3 regions of the Rhodococcus olei genome follow, and region 3 is predicted to be linked to each of the others. Evidence: riboswitches for the same ligand, from Rfam matches in the RefSeq annotation. Region 3 holds a riboswitch; each other region holds the start of a gene.
What was found. Region 3 has a riboswitch for S-adenosylmethionine ahead of ABD951_RS23755 (hypothetical protein). Riboswitches for the same ligand answer to the same signal wherever they lie in the genome.

Region 1 (5,604 bases), on a different contig from region 3:
CAGCGCGACGTCCTCGCGGGTCACCGACGTCTCCGCGGGCGTCGGGGCCACCTCGATGTGGCCGGTGCCGGATTCGAGGGTCAGGGTGCCGGGGCCGAGGACCGTCCAGTCCAGCTCGGTGCCGCGCAGGTGCTCGTCCGCCGCGGCCTTCGCCTCCGCGTACGCGAAGAACGAATTGTCCTTCGGGACACCGTGATCGGGTCGCGATCCGAGGTACGAGACCATCACGTACCGGCGCACCCCGGCAGCCGCGGCGGCGTCCATCGAGCGGATCGCGGCGTCGCGGTCCACGGCGTAGGTGCGGGCCGGGTTGCCGCCGCCGGCGCCGGCGGACCACACGACCGCGTCGTGCCCGCGCAGCACGTCGGCGATCCGGTCGGCGGACAGGGACTCGACGTCCGCGACGACCGCGTGCGCACCGGCGGCCTCGACGTCCGCGGCATGGTCGGGAGTCCGGATCAGTGCGGTCACGTCGTCGCCGCGTCCGCTCAGGATCCGCTCCAGGTGCAGGGCCACCTTGCCGTGCCCACCGATGACGACCACGCGTGCCATGAGCGTTCCCTTCCCGCAGGAGTTCGCGACATCGCCCGCCACGCTACCCGCATGCCGAACCGCTCTACCGCAGCGCGCTGCCCGCCAGCCACGTGTTCCACGGCACGCCCCAGTCGCCGTTCTGCCACACCTCGAGCGGCGCGCCGCCGGTGTTGCGGACCTCGACGACGTCGCCGGGCTGCGCGAAGTTGAAGAACCACTGGGCGTTCGACGGGCTCAGATTCAGGCAGCCGTGGGAGACGTTCGTGTTGCCCTGCGCCCACACCGTCGACGCGAGCTCGTGCAGGTAGATGCCGTCGGTGCTGATCCGGGTGGCCCAGTTGATCGACTCCTTGTAGCCGAGCCGCGAGTTGATCGGCAGACCGTAGGTCGAGGAGTCCATGATCACCGGGTTCGACTTGTCCATCACCGTGTAGGTGCCCGGCTGCGTCCAGAACGAGAGCGTGGTGTTGCCGATCGTCTCGGTGCCTCCACGGCCCATCGACGTGGGCATCTCCCGCACCACCCGGCCGTTCTCGTAGACGGTGACCATCTTGGTGTTGTCGTCGGCGATCGAGACGTGCGAGTCGCCGATCCGGAACGAGACCTTCTCGTCCTGCTGGCCGTACAGGCCCTTGCCCAGTTGGGTGCCGTAGATCTTCGCGTCGACCGACACCGTCGTGCCGGGCGCGTAGTACTGCTGCGGCCGCCAGTGCGCGTTCTGGTCGTCGAGCCAGTACCAGGACCCCTGCACCGGGGGAGTGGTGGTGACCGTCATCGCCTTCTCGGCGGCGGCGCGGTCGCCGATCTCCTCGTCGAAGTGCGCCACGACGACGAGCCCGACGCCGTACGTTCCGCCGTCGGAGATCGACTGCCCGCCGGTGGTGTTCAGGTACACCCGGGTCTGGTTGTTCGGCGCGAGGGTGGTGAAGGTGGTGTCCTTCGTCGTCGTCAGACCCTGCGCGTCGACCGCCTCCGCGACCAGGTGGTAGGTCTTGCCGTAGCCGAGGGGCTCGCCGGGCTTCCACGACGTCCGGTCGGGCGTGGTGATGCCGGTGACGACCTTGCCGTCGGGATTGGTCAGCGTGACCGACGTCAGTGTTCCCTGCGTGACGTCGACGCGGATCGGGCTCAGCGGGTTCACCGGCGCCGTCGTGTCGGCCGGGGTGAAGCCGATCGCCGCCGCGGACGTCCGGGTGGTCGACACGGGGCCCGCACTGCCGTCGGTCCGACCGCCCGACGAGATCGTGCACCCTCCCACCGCCAGCATCGTCGCCAGGACGCAGCTCACGACCAGGGAGCGCCGCAGGCGCGCAATCATCATGCCTCCTCGAAATACGAGCGGACACGATGCCCCGCACGTCGGATACCACCAGGATATCGGCGCACCCGGCCCAGATGTTTCGGCCACCGGCCCGCAGCCCGGTGCATCCGGCCTCGGGACGGTCGGTGGGGCGGGCGCACGACCGCGCCCGGGTGCGATACGCGCGTCGCGCGTATCGCACCCGGGCGGGCCGGCGTGCCGGTCCATTGATCGCGAATTCCGATCACCCTGTTCGGCATTCGATATTGGACTTCGCCGACCGGACGCGGTTTCGTGGCAGACGAGTTCCTGCTCGAATGGCCCGCCGTCCGTGGCGATCGCCGCGGCGGTCGCGGTCGCGGACGGTCCGAGGCCACGTCTGCGGGTTCCGCGGCAGTGCCGGGCGAGGTGATCAGGGCGGTCATCCCGAACCCTCTGGTCGACACGTGAGGAACGACATGCACGAACTACTGCACATCGACACGGTCGGCCCGGACGAGTTCCGGGGCCGGTGCGCGGAGGGCTCGCCCGGTCGGGCCTACGGTGGTCACCTGGCCGCGCAGGCGCTGGCCGCCGCCCAGCGCACCGTCCGGGAGGGCCGGGCGGTGCACTCGCTGCACGGCTACTTCCTGAGCCCGGGCCGTCCGGAGGCCGAGGTCCGGTACGTCGTGCGGCGGCTCCGGGACGGAAAATCCTACGACCTGCGCGAGGTCACCGCCTGGCAGCAGTCGGACGCCGTCTTCACGATGACGGCATCGTTCAAGGTGCCGGAGTACGGCCCGCCCCGGCACGCACCGATGCCGGACACGCCCCCGCCCGATCTGCTCGCCGAGCGCGGTGCCGGACCCGATCGGACCTGGACGAACGTCGGCGAGCGCTCCGCGGTCGGCCGGGGCGTCGTGTTCCGGCCCGTTCACACCGGCTCCGGGTCCGGCGTGCCCGGCGAGTCCCGGCGCTCCCTCTGGGTCCGGGCCGCCGGGCAGCTGGGCGCCGATCCCGGCGCGCACGCGTGCGCCCTCACCTTCCTGTCGGACATGGCCCTGGCGCGGACCGCGGCCGTCGCTCATTCACCCGCGGCGGCGCGGGACCCGTCGACGATGTTCACCACCTCGCTCGACCACGCGATCTGGTTCCACCGTCCGTGCCGTGCCGACCAGTGGCTGCTCTACACCCAGAGCAGCCGCGCGTCCGGTGACGGGCGAGGACTGAGCACCGGCGAGATGTGGAGTCGGCAGGGCGAGCTGATCGCGACGACCACCCAGGAAGTTGTGCTGCGCGAACGTCGCGGGGCGGCACCGGACCCCGCCGCCGCGGGCTGATCGCCGAGTCGCGCGGGACGGCCGCGCCGGGAGCGGGCAGCGACGCGCACGAGGGCGTGACGGCCTTCCTCGAGAAGCGGCCGGTCGCGTTCGCGGACCGTCGGAGCCGACCCGGCCGCGATCTTCCCGGAGCGGTGCGGATCTGTGAAGAATGTTGCTGCACAGCGGATTCAGATCAAGGTTGCCGCGGCTCCGGCGAGAGTCTCGGTGAGACCCGGGGGAGGGGGTGGTCCCTGCTCGGGGACTCGCGGAGCCGGTGGGTTTGACATCGCGGCGACCGGTCTGCCATTCTCGCTGCAGGTTATGAGTGCCAGCGTGTAGCCCCGGCTTGCTGGCCGGCAACCCTCCGCCGCGGTGGGGTGCCCCGGGTGACGACCTGGCCGTGATTCCAACTCCGGGCACGGCAAGCGCGGACTCGATGCACCACCTCCTCACGCACGGGTCCCTTGACGTAAGGGATGACGCCATGACCGCTGTACTCGACACCACCCTCGCCTCCGTCGACGTCCGCGCTGAGAGCTGTTCCAGCACAGGTCCTTTCGCTCCAGTGTGTGGTTCCGACCTGCGCGCGCCGCTGCGCGACGGAACGACCGTCACCTACGCGAACTTCGACTACGCCGCCAGCGCGCCTGCCCTGTCCGCGGTCGCGGAGCGGGTCCAGTCGCTGCTGCCGTTCTACGCCAGCGTGCACCGCGGCGCCGGCTACGCCTCCCAGGTGTGCACCGAACGGTACGAGGGTGCCCGCGACGTGGTCGCGGACTTCGTCGGTGCCCGCGCCGACGACGTCGTGGTCTTCACCCGCAACACCACCGACGCGCTGAACCTGCTCGCGTCGTGCGTGCCCGGCGAGACCGTCGTCCTGGACATCGAGCATCACGCGAACCTGTTGTCGTGGAAGCGAAACGGCGCCCGGGTCGTCGAGTCTGCCGGGACCGTCGAGGAGACGATCCAGCGGATCGTCGCGGAACTCTGCACGCGTCCGGCCGCACTGCTCGCCGTCACCGGGGCGTCGAACGTCACCGGCGAGGTGCTGCCGATCGCCCGCCTGGCCCGGATCGCGCACGAGTGCGGCGCCCGGATCCTCGTCGACGCCGCCCAGCTGCTGCCGCACCGTCGCGTCGACATCGCCGAACTCGGCGTCGACTACCTCGCGTTCTCCGGTCACAAGCTGTACGCCCCGTTCGGTGCGGGTGCGCTCGTCGGTCGCGCCGACTGGCTCGACGCCGCCGAGCCCTACCTCGCCGGCGGCGGCGCCACCAAGAACGTCGAGATCGACTCCGTGCAGTGGGCCGCCGCCCCGCAGCGGCACGAGGCGGGCACCCCGAACGTGCTCGGTGCCGTCGCGATCGCCGCCGCATGCGAGGCGCTCGCCGGGTTCGACGCGGTCGCCGCGCAGCAGCACGAGCGGGAACTGTGCGACCGGCTCACCGCGGGCCTCGGCGCCGTCGACGGCGTCCAGGTGCTGCGCATCTGGCCGGACTCCCCGGACTCCGTCGGCATCGTGACCTTCACGGTCGCGGGAGCCGAACCGCGCGAGGTCGCGACGTTCCTGTCGGACGGGTACGGGATCGGCGTCCGTGACGGCCGGTTCTGCGCGCACCCGCTGCTGTCGCGGCTCGGGCACGTCGAGGGTGCGGTGCGGGCCAGCCTCGGCCTCGGCAGCAGCGGCGCCGACGTCGACCGGCTGATCGCCGCGGTCGCCGAGTTCGTTCGCGGGCGTGCGGCGGGCGACCCGCGCTAGCATCGATGCCATGACTTCGGCGACGGCAGCGGCGGCAGGCGGGCACTGGTCCCGTCGGCACGTCGACCTCTGCCGCACCGCGTCGTGTGCGTGTCCGGTCTGACCTACGTCACACCAGACCCGTTCACCCGCACCACATCCGAGGTACAGTCATGTCCCAGATCAGCACCCGGCCGCTGCACGTGGCCGTCGAACTCTCCGGCGCCGGCCACCACCCGGCCGCCGCGTCGCACACCGATTTCCGCGTCCCGCCCGGGCTCAGCGACTACTGGGTCCAGCTCACCGGCCCCGCGCTCGACCTCGACGCCCCGGGCTCGGTGGTCCGGACCCGCGCCACCGATCTCGGTCAGGCGCGGCGCGCGCGTGATGCCGCCCGCGCCCGCGCCGCGCGGGACGGGCGCGACCCCGACACGATCTCCGTTCTGCTCGACGTCGAGGTGCTGCTCGCCGACGATCACCGCGCGGCCCGGCTCGAGCTGGCGCGGCTCGATACCGGCCTTGCCGAACCCCGTGTCCCGGAGTCGATCTCGTACACGGGAACCGCGGCGGGGCTGGCCGGGTTGCTCGCCGACATCCGCGCGGCCGGGGTCGCGGACGGGGCCACCCTGTTGCCGCTGGTCCTGCCGAAGGTGCTCGACCGGGTCGTCGACGACGTGCTCCCCGTGCTGCACGACGCCGGCGTGACCCGGCCGTCCGCGGTGCTCGGCGAG
Region 2 (5,604 bases), on a different contig from region 3:
CCGGGGCCCGCCCGGTGTCGTGGTAGTCGCCGCCCTGCCAGTCCGGGTCGGTGGTGATGGCCGCCATCTGGGTGGTCTGCGTGCCGATCTGGTCCGCCGTGGCACGCGCCCCGACGGCCAGGACCAGTGCGGAGGTGATCCGGTCCGGGTGGCCGACGATCCACTCGAGGGCACGCATCCCGCCCATCGAACCGCCGACCACGGCAGCGAACCGATCGATGCCGAGACGATCCGCGAGCGCGACCTCGGCGGCCACCTGGTCCCGGATCGAGATGTACGGGAAGCGCGACCCCCAGGGCGCACCGTCCGGCGCGGGTGAGGCCGGGCCGGTGGTGCCGCGGCAGCCGCCGAGCACGTTGGCGGCGAGAACGCACCACTCGTCGGTGTCGATCGGCGCGCCGGGACCGACCATGCCGTCCCACCACCCGGGTGAGGGGTGGTCGGCGTCGGCGGGCCCGGTCACGTGGGAGTCGCCGGTCAGCGCGTGTTCGACCAGCACCACGTTGTCCCGGGCCGCGTTCGGCTCGCCCCACACCTGCACCGCGAGGGTGACGTCGGGCAGCACCGCGCCGCTCTCGAGGGTCAGGGTGCCGACCGAGACGTGCGCCAGCCGCCCGTCCGGCGACGGGAACCCCGCGAGGGGACCGGCCGGACGGGCGCCGGAGACGGAACCGACTGTCAAGACTTCGCCGCCGCGAATCCGGTCTCGAGGTCGGCGAGGATGTCGTCGATTCCCTCGATGCCGACGGCCAGGCGAACCAGGCCGGGAGTGACACCGGACGCCAGCTGCTCCTCGGCGGAGAGCTGCGCGTGGGTGGTCGAGGCCGGGTGGATCACGAGCGAGCGCACGTCGCCGATGTTAGCGACATGGCTGTGCAGGGTGAGGCCGTCGACGAACTTCTTGCCCGCTTCGGCGCCGCCCGCGAGTTCGAACGCGACGATCGCGCCGGCCCCGTTCGGGGCCAGCTTCTGCGCCCGCTCGTACCAGGGCGAGCTGGGCAGCCCCGCGTACGCGACCGAGACGACCTCGTCGCGGCCCTCGAGGAACTCCGCGACCCGCTGCGCGTTCTGCACGTGCCGCTCGATCCGCAGGCTCAGCGTCTCGATGCCCTGGCTGATCAGGAACGCGTTGAACGGGGACACCGCCGACCCGAGGTCGCGCAGCAGCTGCACCCGGGCCTTGAGCGCGTACGCCGGTGCGCCCAGGTCCGCGAACACCGCACCGTGGTAGCTGGGGTCCGGGGTGGTGAAACCGGGGTGCCGGCCCTGCGACCAGTCGAAGGTGCCGCCGTCGACGATGACGCCGGCGATCGCGGTGCCGTGGCCGCCGAGGTACTTCGTCGCCGAGTGCACCACGATGTCGGCGCCGTGCTCGAGCGGCCGCAGCAGGTACGGGGTGGCGACGGTGTTGTCGACGATCAGCGGGATGCCTGCCGCGTGGCCGACCGCGGAGATGCCCGGGATGTCGAGGACGTCGTTGCGCGGGTTCGCGATCGACTCGCCGTAGAACGCGACGGTGTTGGGGCGGATCGCGGCGCGCCACTGCTCGAGATCGTCGGGATCCTCGACGAAGGTGACCTCGACGCCGAGCTTGGCGAGCGTGTAGTGGAAGAGGTTGTACGTGCCGCCGTACAGGCTCGGGCTGGACACCACGTGGTCTCCGGAGCCGGCGACGTTGAGCAGCGCGAACGTCGACGCGGCCTGGCCCGAGGAGAGCAGCAGCGCCGCGACGCCGCCCTCGAGCGCGGCGATCCGCTGCTCGACCGCGTCCTGCGTCGGGTTCATGATCCGGGTGTAGATGTTGCCCGGTTCGGCCAGCCCGAACAGCGCGGCCGCGTGGTCGGTGTTGTCGAACGTGTACGAGGTGGTCTGGTAGATCGGCAGGGCCCGGGCCTTGGTGGTGGCGTCCGAGGTCTGTCCGGCATGGATCTGCTTGGTCTCGAAGCTCCAGTTGGCCGACGGGTCGGCGATGCTCTCGCTCATGGGTTGTCTCTACTCCAGAGGATGTGGGAGATGCGGGCGCGACGGCGCCCTGGACGGCTGAGGCCTATCTGCGACAACAACACATGGTGAAACCTCCGTTGGGTCGTGGCCCGGTCGGTGGGTCCGTCCCAGCGGACCCGCGCTTGTCCTCCGATTTCCCGGAGAACCAGGTCATCACCCGGGGCACCCCACCGCGGATGGAGGGTTGCCGACCAGCGAGCCGGGGCTTGGCGCTGGCACTCATGACCTGCCCGCGATCTTAGCGGTACCGGTCACATCGTCCGCAGCGGGTTGGCTCACGCGGGCAGAATCTCGGCGATCGGTGCCTCGACCGGACCGGGAGCTCGCCGCGTCGACGGGCCGGCACGGATTTCCGGGTAGTCGACTACTCGTGACGCGGCGACGTCGGGACAGCACTGTGGACGCAGAGCGGGCCTTCAACGAGGCGTCGAGTGGTGATGATCCCAATGTCGCGCATATTCCTCAGTCACTCCAGCCGGGACAACCGCCAGGCGATCGCGCTCGGACTGTGGTTGACCGAGCGGGATCCCGGCCTCGCGGACGAGATCTTCCTGGACCTCGACCGCCACACCGGAATCCCGGTCGGCGTTCGCTGGAAGGAGGCCCTCCAGCGGGCCAACGCGCGCTGCGAGGCGGTGATCTGCCTGCTGTCCCGGAACTGGGACGGCTCCCGCGAATGCCAGGCGGAGTACCGCACCGCCGAGAACCTGAACAAGCCGATCTTCCCGGCGCGTCTGGAGCCGAGTGTCGGCCGCGAGATCACCGCGGAGTGGCAGCGCTGCGATCTGTTCGGTGACGGGCCGACCACCGAGATCGTGGTCTCCGGGGACGAGGCTCCGGTGGTGTTCCTCACCGAGGGGCTGGAGCGGCTCTACGACGGGCTGCGGCGGTCCGGGGTCGGCGCGGAGGGCTTCCCGTGGCCGCCGCCGGGCGATCCGGACCGGGCGCCCTATCGCGGGTGGGAGCCGCTCGACGCGGGCGACGCGGCCGTGTATTTCGGTCGGGACGCGCAACTCGTCCGGAGTCTCGGAGCGCTCCGCGGCATGTGTGCCCCGGGCGCCGAGAAACTCTTCGTGATCCTCGGACCGTCCGGGGCGGGGAAGTCCTCGTTCCTGCGCGCCGGTCTGCTGCCCCGACTCGCTCGGGACGACCGGCACTTCCTGCCGCTCGACGTGGTGCGGCCGGGCCGGCGACCGCTGACCGGTGACGGCGGATTCGCGGATGCGGTCCACGCGGTGCGCGCCCGGCTCGGCCTGACCCGGCCGACGTTGGGGGAGATCAAGGCGGCCTGCCCCGACGACACCGAGCGGCTCGCGGTGTGGCTGCGCGAGGCACAGGACGCGGCGCTCGGCCGGGTGGTGGACGTTCCGGTCGGGATGCCGCCGCCGACGCTCGTGCTGCCCGTCGATCAGGCCGAGGAGTTGTTCGGGGCGGAAGCAGGGCCCGAGGCGACGCAGTTCCTCGCCCTGCTCGCGCGCCTGCTGGACGGCGACAGCGGGTCGGCGCTGCCGATCGTCTCGGTGTTCGCCATTCGATCGGACCGCTACGAGCCGTTGCAGACGGCTCCCGAACTGGCGGCGGTCGGGTCCGTCGTCTTCGACGACCTCAAACCCATGCCCCCGACCCAGTTCAAGGAGGTCGTCGCCGGGCCCGCGGTGCGGGCGACCGAGGCGGGCCGGCCGCTCACCATCGAACCGGAGTTGATCGACCGACTGCTCGACGAGTCCACGCGCGGCGCGGACACCCTGCCACTGCTGGCGCTGACCCTGTCGCGGCTGTACCGCGACTACGGGGGAGACGGCGACCTCACCGTGGCGGAGTACGAGGCGATGGGCGGGATGCGCCAGGTCGTGCAGACCGAGATCGACGCGCTGCTCTCCGACGACCCCGCCGAGCGTGGGTGGCAGCTGGAGCGGCTGAAGGCGGCGTTCATTCCGTGGCTGGCGACCGTCAGTCCGGACAACGACCAGCCCCTGCGGCGCGTCGCCCGCTGGTCGGACCTGCCCGCGGACGGTCGCGCGCTGATCGACGCGTTCGTGGGCCGACGACTGCTGGTCAAGGGCGAACGCAACGGCGAGGTCGTGGTCGAGGTGGCCCTCGAGTCGCTGCTGCGGCAATGGACCGAACTGGCCGGGTGGCTCCGCGCCGAAGCGACCGACCTCAGGGCGGCCGACGATCTGGAGCGGACCGCGGCCGCCTGGGCGAAGAGCGACCGGGGTGAGTCCTGGCTGCTCGGTGGGGATCGGCTCGGTGGCGCCGAGACCCTTGCCGCCAAACCGGGTTTCCGGGACCGACTGAGCTCGACCCGCGAGTTCCTCCTCGCGTCGAGGCAGCGCGAGGACGCCCGGCTGGCGGACGAGAAACGGCGCAGGGAAGCGGAATTGGAGGCCGCCCGCGACCGGCAGCAGGCCGCCGAGGCCCTCGCGGCCGCCGAGACGGAGGCCAGGGAGAAGGCGCAGGCGCACGCCGTCGCGCTACACAAGAGGACCCGGGCGCTGCGGGCCGTGCTGGCCGTCACGACGGTGGTCGCGGTGGTCGCCGCTGCCGGATGGGTGCGGGCGAAGATCGCGGAGGGGGAGGCCGACACCCGCGCCCGCGAGCAGGCCGCACTGGCGATGATGGCGAACGCCGGTGTCGAATTCGACGGTCTGAACCCGGGCACCAACGACGCGACAGCCATTCAGCGTGTCCTCACGGCCAATGCGGTCGACCCCGGTGACAACACGAAGTACGGACTCATGCAGGCGGCCCTCGCCGAACGCGACCTGGTCAGGATCATCGACACCCCAGACCAGGTGATGGGAGTTGCGGTCAGCCCGGACGGCCGCCGCATCGCCTCCGCCAGCTGGAACAACAGCGTGCAACTGTGGGACGCGCAGACCGGTCAGCCGATCGGTGACCCGATGAAGGGCCACGCGGACACGGTGGCAGGCGTCGCCTTCAGTCCCGACGGTCGCCGGATCGTCTCGGGTAGCTGGGACAAGACCATCCGAATCTGGGATGCCGACACGCGGCAACCGATCGGGGAGCCGCTTCGGGGTCACGAGAAGTTGGTCTCCAGCGTGGCGTTCAGCCCGGACGGGCGGCGCGTCGTGTCGGGAAGCGGGGACAAGACCATCCGAATCTGGGATGCCGACTCGCGGATGCAGATCGGTGAGCCCCTGATCGGGCACAGCGATCAGGTCAACTGTGTCGCCGTCAGTCCGGACGGCCGCAGAATCGTGTCGGGCAGCAGTGACCAGACGGTGCGGATCTGGGACGCGGACACGCACCGGCAGGTGGGAGGGCCGCTGGAGGGGCACACCTTCTGGGTTTCGAGCGTCGCGTTCAGTCCGGACGGGCGCACGATCGTCTCGGGCAGCTCGGACAAGACGATTCGCCGCTGGAACGCCGAGTCGGGCGCACCGATCGGCGAACCGCTGACGGGGCACACCCAGGCAATCGAGGCCGTCGCCTTCAGCCGCGACGGATCGCGGATCGCGTCGGGCGGCGACGACAAGACGGTGCGACTGTGGGACGCGGGCACCGGGCGGCCGATCGGCGACCCGTACACCGGTCACGAGTGGTTCCTGTCGAGTGTCGCCTTCACGCCCGATGGCA
Region 3 (5,604 bases):
TCGTCGAGCAGCAGGTCCAGGGCGATGCGCTGCTCGGCGGAGCGGCCGTGCAACCCGAACGCTTCACGCTCCCCCCGCACCAACTGCACCCGCTTGTCCGGGGTGACCCGGCCCAGCGCGCTGGATCGGCTGCCGAGGAGACGGATCCCGGTGTGACACGGCAGTTCCCGCGCCTCCTCGAGGTCGACGACACCTTCGGCGAAGAGTTCGTCGATCCGTTCGGACGCGACGTCGAGTTCCGCCATACCGTTCCACCCCGACGGCACGACGTCCTGGGCGTGGTACTCGTCGGCAGGCAGACCGACGGCGCCGGCCTTGACGCGCAACGGGATGTCCTTGCTGACCAGCACCACGTCGCGCCCCTCGGCGGCGAGGTTCAGTGCGCAGGCCAGGATCCGGGCGTCGTTGGTGTCGGTGCGGAATCCCACCGGGAGCACGGTCGGGTCGGTGTGGTTCAACTCGACCTGCAGGGTGCCGTTGTCGGATCCGATCGGAACCGGTTGGTCCAGCCGCCCGTGCTCGAGTCTGAGGTCGTCGAGCATCCGAAGCGCCTCGCGCGCAAACCATCCCAGCTCGTGATGGTGGCGCTTGCCCTCCAGCTCGCTGATCACCACCAGCGGCAGTACCACGTCGTGCTCGGCGAACCGGGTGACGGCCCACGGGTCCGAGAGCAGGACGGAGGTGTCGAGGACGTAGGTGCGGACGGAGCGGTTTGCGTTCACGGTGGCTCCTACACCCGCGTGGCACCCACGCGAGCGGTGGTTCGCTGGGCCGTTCGGTCCGCGCGAGGCCGCTGCCCCGCAGGGACCGGGCGCCGGTCCCTTCGCTCTGAGCTCGTCAGTCACGATTCGAACCTCCCGGACGGGCGACTCCCCTGTCACCCGTTGCCTTGACGCTACGACTCGGGTCCGACACTCCGCGCGATCGACACGGTGAACGTTGCGTAAACCCCACCCCGTCCGGCGCGACGGCTCCGTGACCTCCGTGTCGACGACGAACGGCCCGCAACCCCAAGGGGTGCGGGCCGTTCGGGCGTCGGAACTAGATGTTCTTGGAGAGCAGACCCCAGTCCTCGAGACCGTCGTAGAGCGGGAAGTCGAGGGCCAGCTTGGACACCCGGGCGCGCAGGGCCGGGACGTCGGCACCGTGCCCCTGGGCCAGTGCGGTGGCGATGATGTCGGAGACCTCCGCGAACTCGGCGTCACCGAACCCGCGGGTGGCCAGGGCGGGGGTGCCGATGCGCAGGCCGGACGGGTTCATCGGCGGGCGCGGGTCGAACGGGACGGCGTTGCGGTTGACCGTGATGCCGATCTCGTGCAGCAGGTCCTCGCCCTGCTGCCCGTCGAGCTCGGAGTTGCGCAGGTCCACGAGCACCAGGTGCACGTCGGTGCCGCCGGTGAGCACGGAGATGCCGTTGCCCGCGACGTCGGAGCCGGACAGGCGATCGGCGAGGATCTTCGCGCCGGCGAGGGTGCGCTCCTGCCGGTTCTTGAACTCCTCGGTGCCTGCGATCTTCATCGCGACGGCCTTCGCGGCGATCGCGTGCATCAGCGGTCCGCCCTGCTGTCCCGGGAACACCGCGGAGTTGAGCTTCTTCGCCCACTCCTGCTTGGCCAGGATCATGCCGGAGCGGGGGCCGCCGAGGGTCTTGTGGACGGTGGTGGAGACGACGTCGGCGTGCGGCACCGGCGAGGGGTGCAGTCCGGCGGCGACCAGGCCGGCGAAGTGCGCCATGTCGACCCACAGCTTCGCGTCGATCTCGTCGGCGATCGACCGGAACGCGGCGAAGTCGAGGTGCCGCGGGTACGCGGACCAGCCGGCGATCAGGACCTGGGGGCGCTCGGCGAGCGCGATCTCGCGGACCTTGTCCATGTCGACGACGTGGGTGTCCTCGCGGACGCCGTACGACGCGACCTGGTACAGCTTGCCGGAGAAGTTCAGCTTCATGCCGTGCGTGAGGTGCCCGCCGTGCGCGAGGTCCATGCCGAGCAGCTTCTCGCCCGGGCTCATCAGTGCCATCAGCACCGCGGCGTTGGCCTGCGCACCGGCGTGCGGCTGCACGTTCGCGAACTCGGCGCCGAAGACCGCCTTGGCCCGCTCGCGGGCGAGGTTCTCGACGACGTCGACGTGCTCGCACCCGCCGTAGTAGCGGCGGCCCGGGTAGCCCTCGGCGTACTTGTTGGTCAGCACGCTGCCCTGGGCCTGGAGGACGGCCCGCGGCACGAAGTTCTCGGAGGCGATCATCTCCAGGGTGTCGCGCTGACGGGCCAGCTCGCCGTTCATCGCCGCGGCGACCTCGGGGTCGAGTTCGGCGAGCGAAGCGTTGTTCACGTCGGTGCGGGGCACAGCGGTCATCAGAGGGATCTCCAAGCGGAAGGCCGGGCAGGGGCAGCCCTCATTCTAAGGCCAGGTCACCCGCACCCCACCGGCGGATCCGCGTACGCGGCCCGCATCCGCGTCCCGATCGGCGGGATCGCGGTACCACCCGGCCGCCGCGCTCGGGTTCGCTGTTCCCACCCACCCCTTCCACACCGACCCCAGGGAGCCAGCGATGACACTCGACGACCTGCTCGCCGAACGCGAGATCACCCGCGCGCTGACGCGGATCGCGCGCGCGATGGACGACCGCGACTGGGCCGCCCTCGACGACCTCGTCCTCGCGGACGCGACCGCGGACCTCGGCACCGGGGAGCTGCGGGACCGCGCCGAGTTGGTCACGACGATCCGGGCGTTCCTCGACGAGTGCGGCCCGACGCAGCACCTGCTCGGCAACGTCCTCGTGGACGTCGACGGGGACACCGCCACCAGCCGCGCCTACGTCAGCGACCTGCACGTCGGGAGTGGCGACCGCGCCGACCTCACGTTCCGGACCCTCGGCGACTACCACGACACCTGGGTGCGCCACGGCGACGCCTGGCGGCTGGCCCGGCGCGTCAAACACAACCGCGGACATGTCGGCTCCTTCGCCGCACTCGGACCCGGCCCGGCGGGCTGGTCACCGCGCGACTGACCCCACGCCGCAGGCGGCGGCATCGGCAGGGTCGGCGAGGTTGAACAGGTGACTGCGGCCGGGCCCGGACGGCACCGCGAGCGCGTGCCACCGCGGCCGCCACCGGGCGAAACCCCCGGTGCGCCGCAGCGCCGCCGCCAACCGGCGCGTGTCGTGGTGCCAGCGCACCACCACCTCGTCGGGCCACTCCAGTCGGATCAGGCCGTCGGACTGCACCACGGCGAGGACGTCGACGGAGTCGTCGTCCTCCCCGCTCCGGCGGGCGTGGACGAAGTGCACCTGGTGTCCCGGCCCGTAGCGGGTGCACCGGTCGTCGGCAGCCGGAATGTCGTGGGACGGGTGGGCCATGTGAATCTCCCGAGTTCCTCGGGCCGCCCGGGAACCCCGGGGGCGCTCGTGCCGACACCGGTTGGGGCCAGCCGCTTCGTCACCCGAGCCACCCGCGAGCGTGGGGTTGGCGGCCGTCCAGTCGGGGCTTGGCGACGGCACTCGTGAAGCGGCCCCAGTGTAGTCGACGAAACCCGGGTCAGCGCAATGCGGACGGGATCAGCGGTTCGTCGAGCAGCCGCCGGAACAGCTCCGAGCGCTCGTCCGCGTCGCCGGCGCGGTCGAGCCAGGATCCGAGCAGCCGGTAGCCCTCCACGTAGGTCGAGGTGTACGCCCGCCACAGCGACGACGACAGGAACCGCAGCGACTGCCGCGCCCGCTCCGGGGAGGCGAGCGTCCAGGTCTGCAGGAATTCCGCGACCTCGTCGTGCGAGCGCCCCCGGTCGTGCAGCAGCAGTGCCGCGTCCTGCCGCACCCCGAGCAGCTTCGCGGACGCGTTCGACAGCGCCTCCGCCCGCTCGCCGTCGAACCGCAGCCCGAGGTCGGCGTAGATCTCCTGCGCCCACTTCCCCCAGCCCTGCCCTCGGGTCGCTCCGCCGGCTCCGCTCCCGTGCCCGACGATCGCACCCAGCGCAAGGTCCGCGAGCCCCTCCGCCATCAGGCACTGCGGGGTGTTGACCAGGAAGAGGGTGTGCTCGATCTGGCCGGCGTCGACCAGGCCGGCTTCCTTGCGGCAGTGCTCGGTGTGGTGTCCCGGGTACGCCTCGTGCGCGATCAGATGTGGCAGATTCGCCATGTGCTGCTTGAGGTCCGAGTTGATCGCGACCTTCGACCGGTAGTCGCCGAGGTAGTAGTTGAAGCCCGACCACGGCTTGTCGCCGACGACCTCGTATTCGACGCGCTCGGTCTCGGGCAGCGGGTAGCGGGCCCGCACCAGGTCGCGCAGGGCCGACGAGAACGCCTCGACGCACTCCGCGAGCCGCTCCGGCGGGATCTCGTCGGCCGCCCGGTGCGCCTGCAGCCGCTCGGCCAGCGGGCGGCTTCCGTCGCCGGCGAGCACCTCGTCCATGGCGCGGTGCGCGTCCCGGTAGTCGTCGACGCTGCCGGGTTCGATGCGGACGTCGAAGTACGCGTGGACCTCGTCGACGAATCCGATCTCCTCGCCGGCGAATTTGCGCGCCGAACACTCCAACGCCCGCAGGTGCACGCCCAGGAATTCGGCTCGCGCGGCAGGCAGGTCGACGTTCGGCAGTTCGGCCCGCAGCCGGGCGGCCCGGCGAGCCAGGTCCCGGGGCTGCGGCGCCGGGGCGTCCGCCACCTGACGACGCAGGTCCGGGTCGCCGGTGAACGCGTCGACGAATCCCTCCTCGACGCGATCGAAACCGAGCCCGAGCAGCAGATACTCGCGTACGAAGGTGGCAGCGTCCATACCGGTGAACACTAGTGCCCGGACCCGCCGCAGCGCCCGGGCGTGGGGGCGCGCACAATTCCCCTATGCAGATCGAGTCCGGGACGCGCGCATGGCGAGGGTGAGCGAGACCAGCCCATACGTCGAATTCGACCGGAAGCAGTGGCGGACACTGCGCAAGTCGACACCGCTCGTGCTGACCGAGGAAGAGCTGCAGGGCATGCGCGGCCTCGGTGAGCAGATCGACCTGGACGAGGTCGCGGAGGTGTACCTGCCGCTCTCACGTCTGATCCACCTGCAGGTCGCCGCCCGGCAGCGGTTGTTCGCCGCGACGGCGACGTTCCTCGGCGACAAGCACCCGGACCGCCAGGTGCCGTTCGTGATCGGTGTGGCCGGGTCGGTCGCGGTGGGCAAGTCCACGACGGCCCGCGTCCTGCAGGCGCTGCTGGCCCGATGGGACCATCACCCCCGGGTCGACCTGGTGACCACCGACGGGTTCCTGTACCCGACGGCGGAACTGACCCGGCGCGGCATCATGCATCGCAAGGGCTTCCCCGAGAGCTACGACCGCCGCAAGCTGCTCCGCTTCGTGACCGAGGTCAAGTCGGGCGCGGAAGAGGTTGCGGCGCCCGTGTATTCACACCGCTCGTACGACATCGTGCCGGGCCAGTACCACCTGATCCGCCAGCCCGACATCCTGATCATCGAGGGCCTGAACGTCCTGCAGACCGGTCCCCGGTTGATGGTGTCGGACCTGTTCGACTTCTCGATCTACGTGGACGCCCGGATCGAGGACATCGAACGCTGGTACATCAAGCGGTTCCTGACGCTGCGCAAGACGGCGTTCGCAGATCCGGCC

Region 1: another riboswitch for S-adenosylmethionine. It lies ahead of ABD951_RS27505 (aminotransferase class V-fold PLP-dependent enzyme); the one in region 3 lies ahead of ABD951_RS23755 (hypothetical protein).
Region 2: another riboswitch for S-adenosylmethionine. It lies ahead of ABD951_RS10770 (bifunctional o-acetylhomoserine/o-acetylserine sulfhydrylase); the one in region 3 lies ahead of ABD951_RS23755 (hypothetical protein).

The regions. Positions count from the first base shown of each region.
Region 1 covers NZ_BAABFB010000075.1:604,265-609,868, reverse strand. The annotation lists gene ABD951_RS27520 (SDR family oxidoreductase) at 1-552, opposite strand, end outside; gene ABD951_RS27515 (L,D-transpeptidase) at 617-1,852, opposite strand; gene ABD951_RS27510 (acyl-CoA thioesterase) at 2,293-3,153, shown strand; SAM riboswitch class IV at 3,453-3,569, shown strand; gene ABD951_RS27505 (aminotransferase class V-fold PLP-dependent enzyme) at 3,620-4,894, shown strand; gene ABD951_RS28765 (putative leader peptide) at 4,905-4,997, shown strand; gene ABD951_RS27500 (hypothetical protein) at 5,047-5,604, shown strand, end outside.
Region 2 covers NZ_BAABFB010000030.1:263,323-268,926, forward strand. The annotation lists gene metX (homoserine O-acetyltransferase MetX) at 1-682, opposite strand, end outside; gene ABD951_RS10770 (bifunctional o-acetylhomoserine/o-acetylserine sulfhydrylase) at 679-1,983, opposite strand; SAM riboswitch class IV at 2,118-2,231, opposite strand; gene ABD951_RS10775 (nSTAND1 domain-containing NTPase) at 2,451-5,604, shown strand, end outside.
Region 3 covers NZ_BAABFB010000070.1:61,097-66,700, forward strand. The annotation lists gene phoH2 (RNA 5'-3' helicase PhoH2) at 1-722, opposite strand, end outside; gene glyA (serine hydroxymethyltransferase) at 1,042-2,355, opposite strand; gene ABD951_RS23750 (nuclear transport factor 2 family protein) at 2,552-3,010, shown strand; gene ABD951_RS23755 (hypothetical protein) at 2,996-3,358, opposite strand; SAM riboswitch class IV at 3,398-3,507, opposite strand; gene ABD951_RS23760 (DUF885 domain-containing protein) at 3,537-4,766, opposite strand; gene coaA (type I pantothenate kinase) at 4,858-5,604, shown strand, end outside.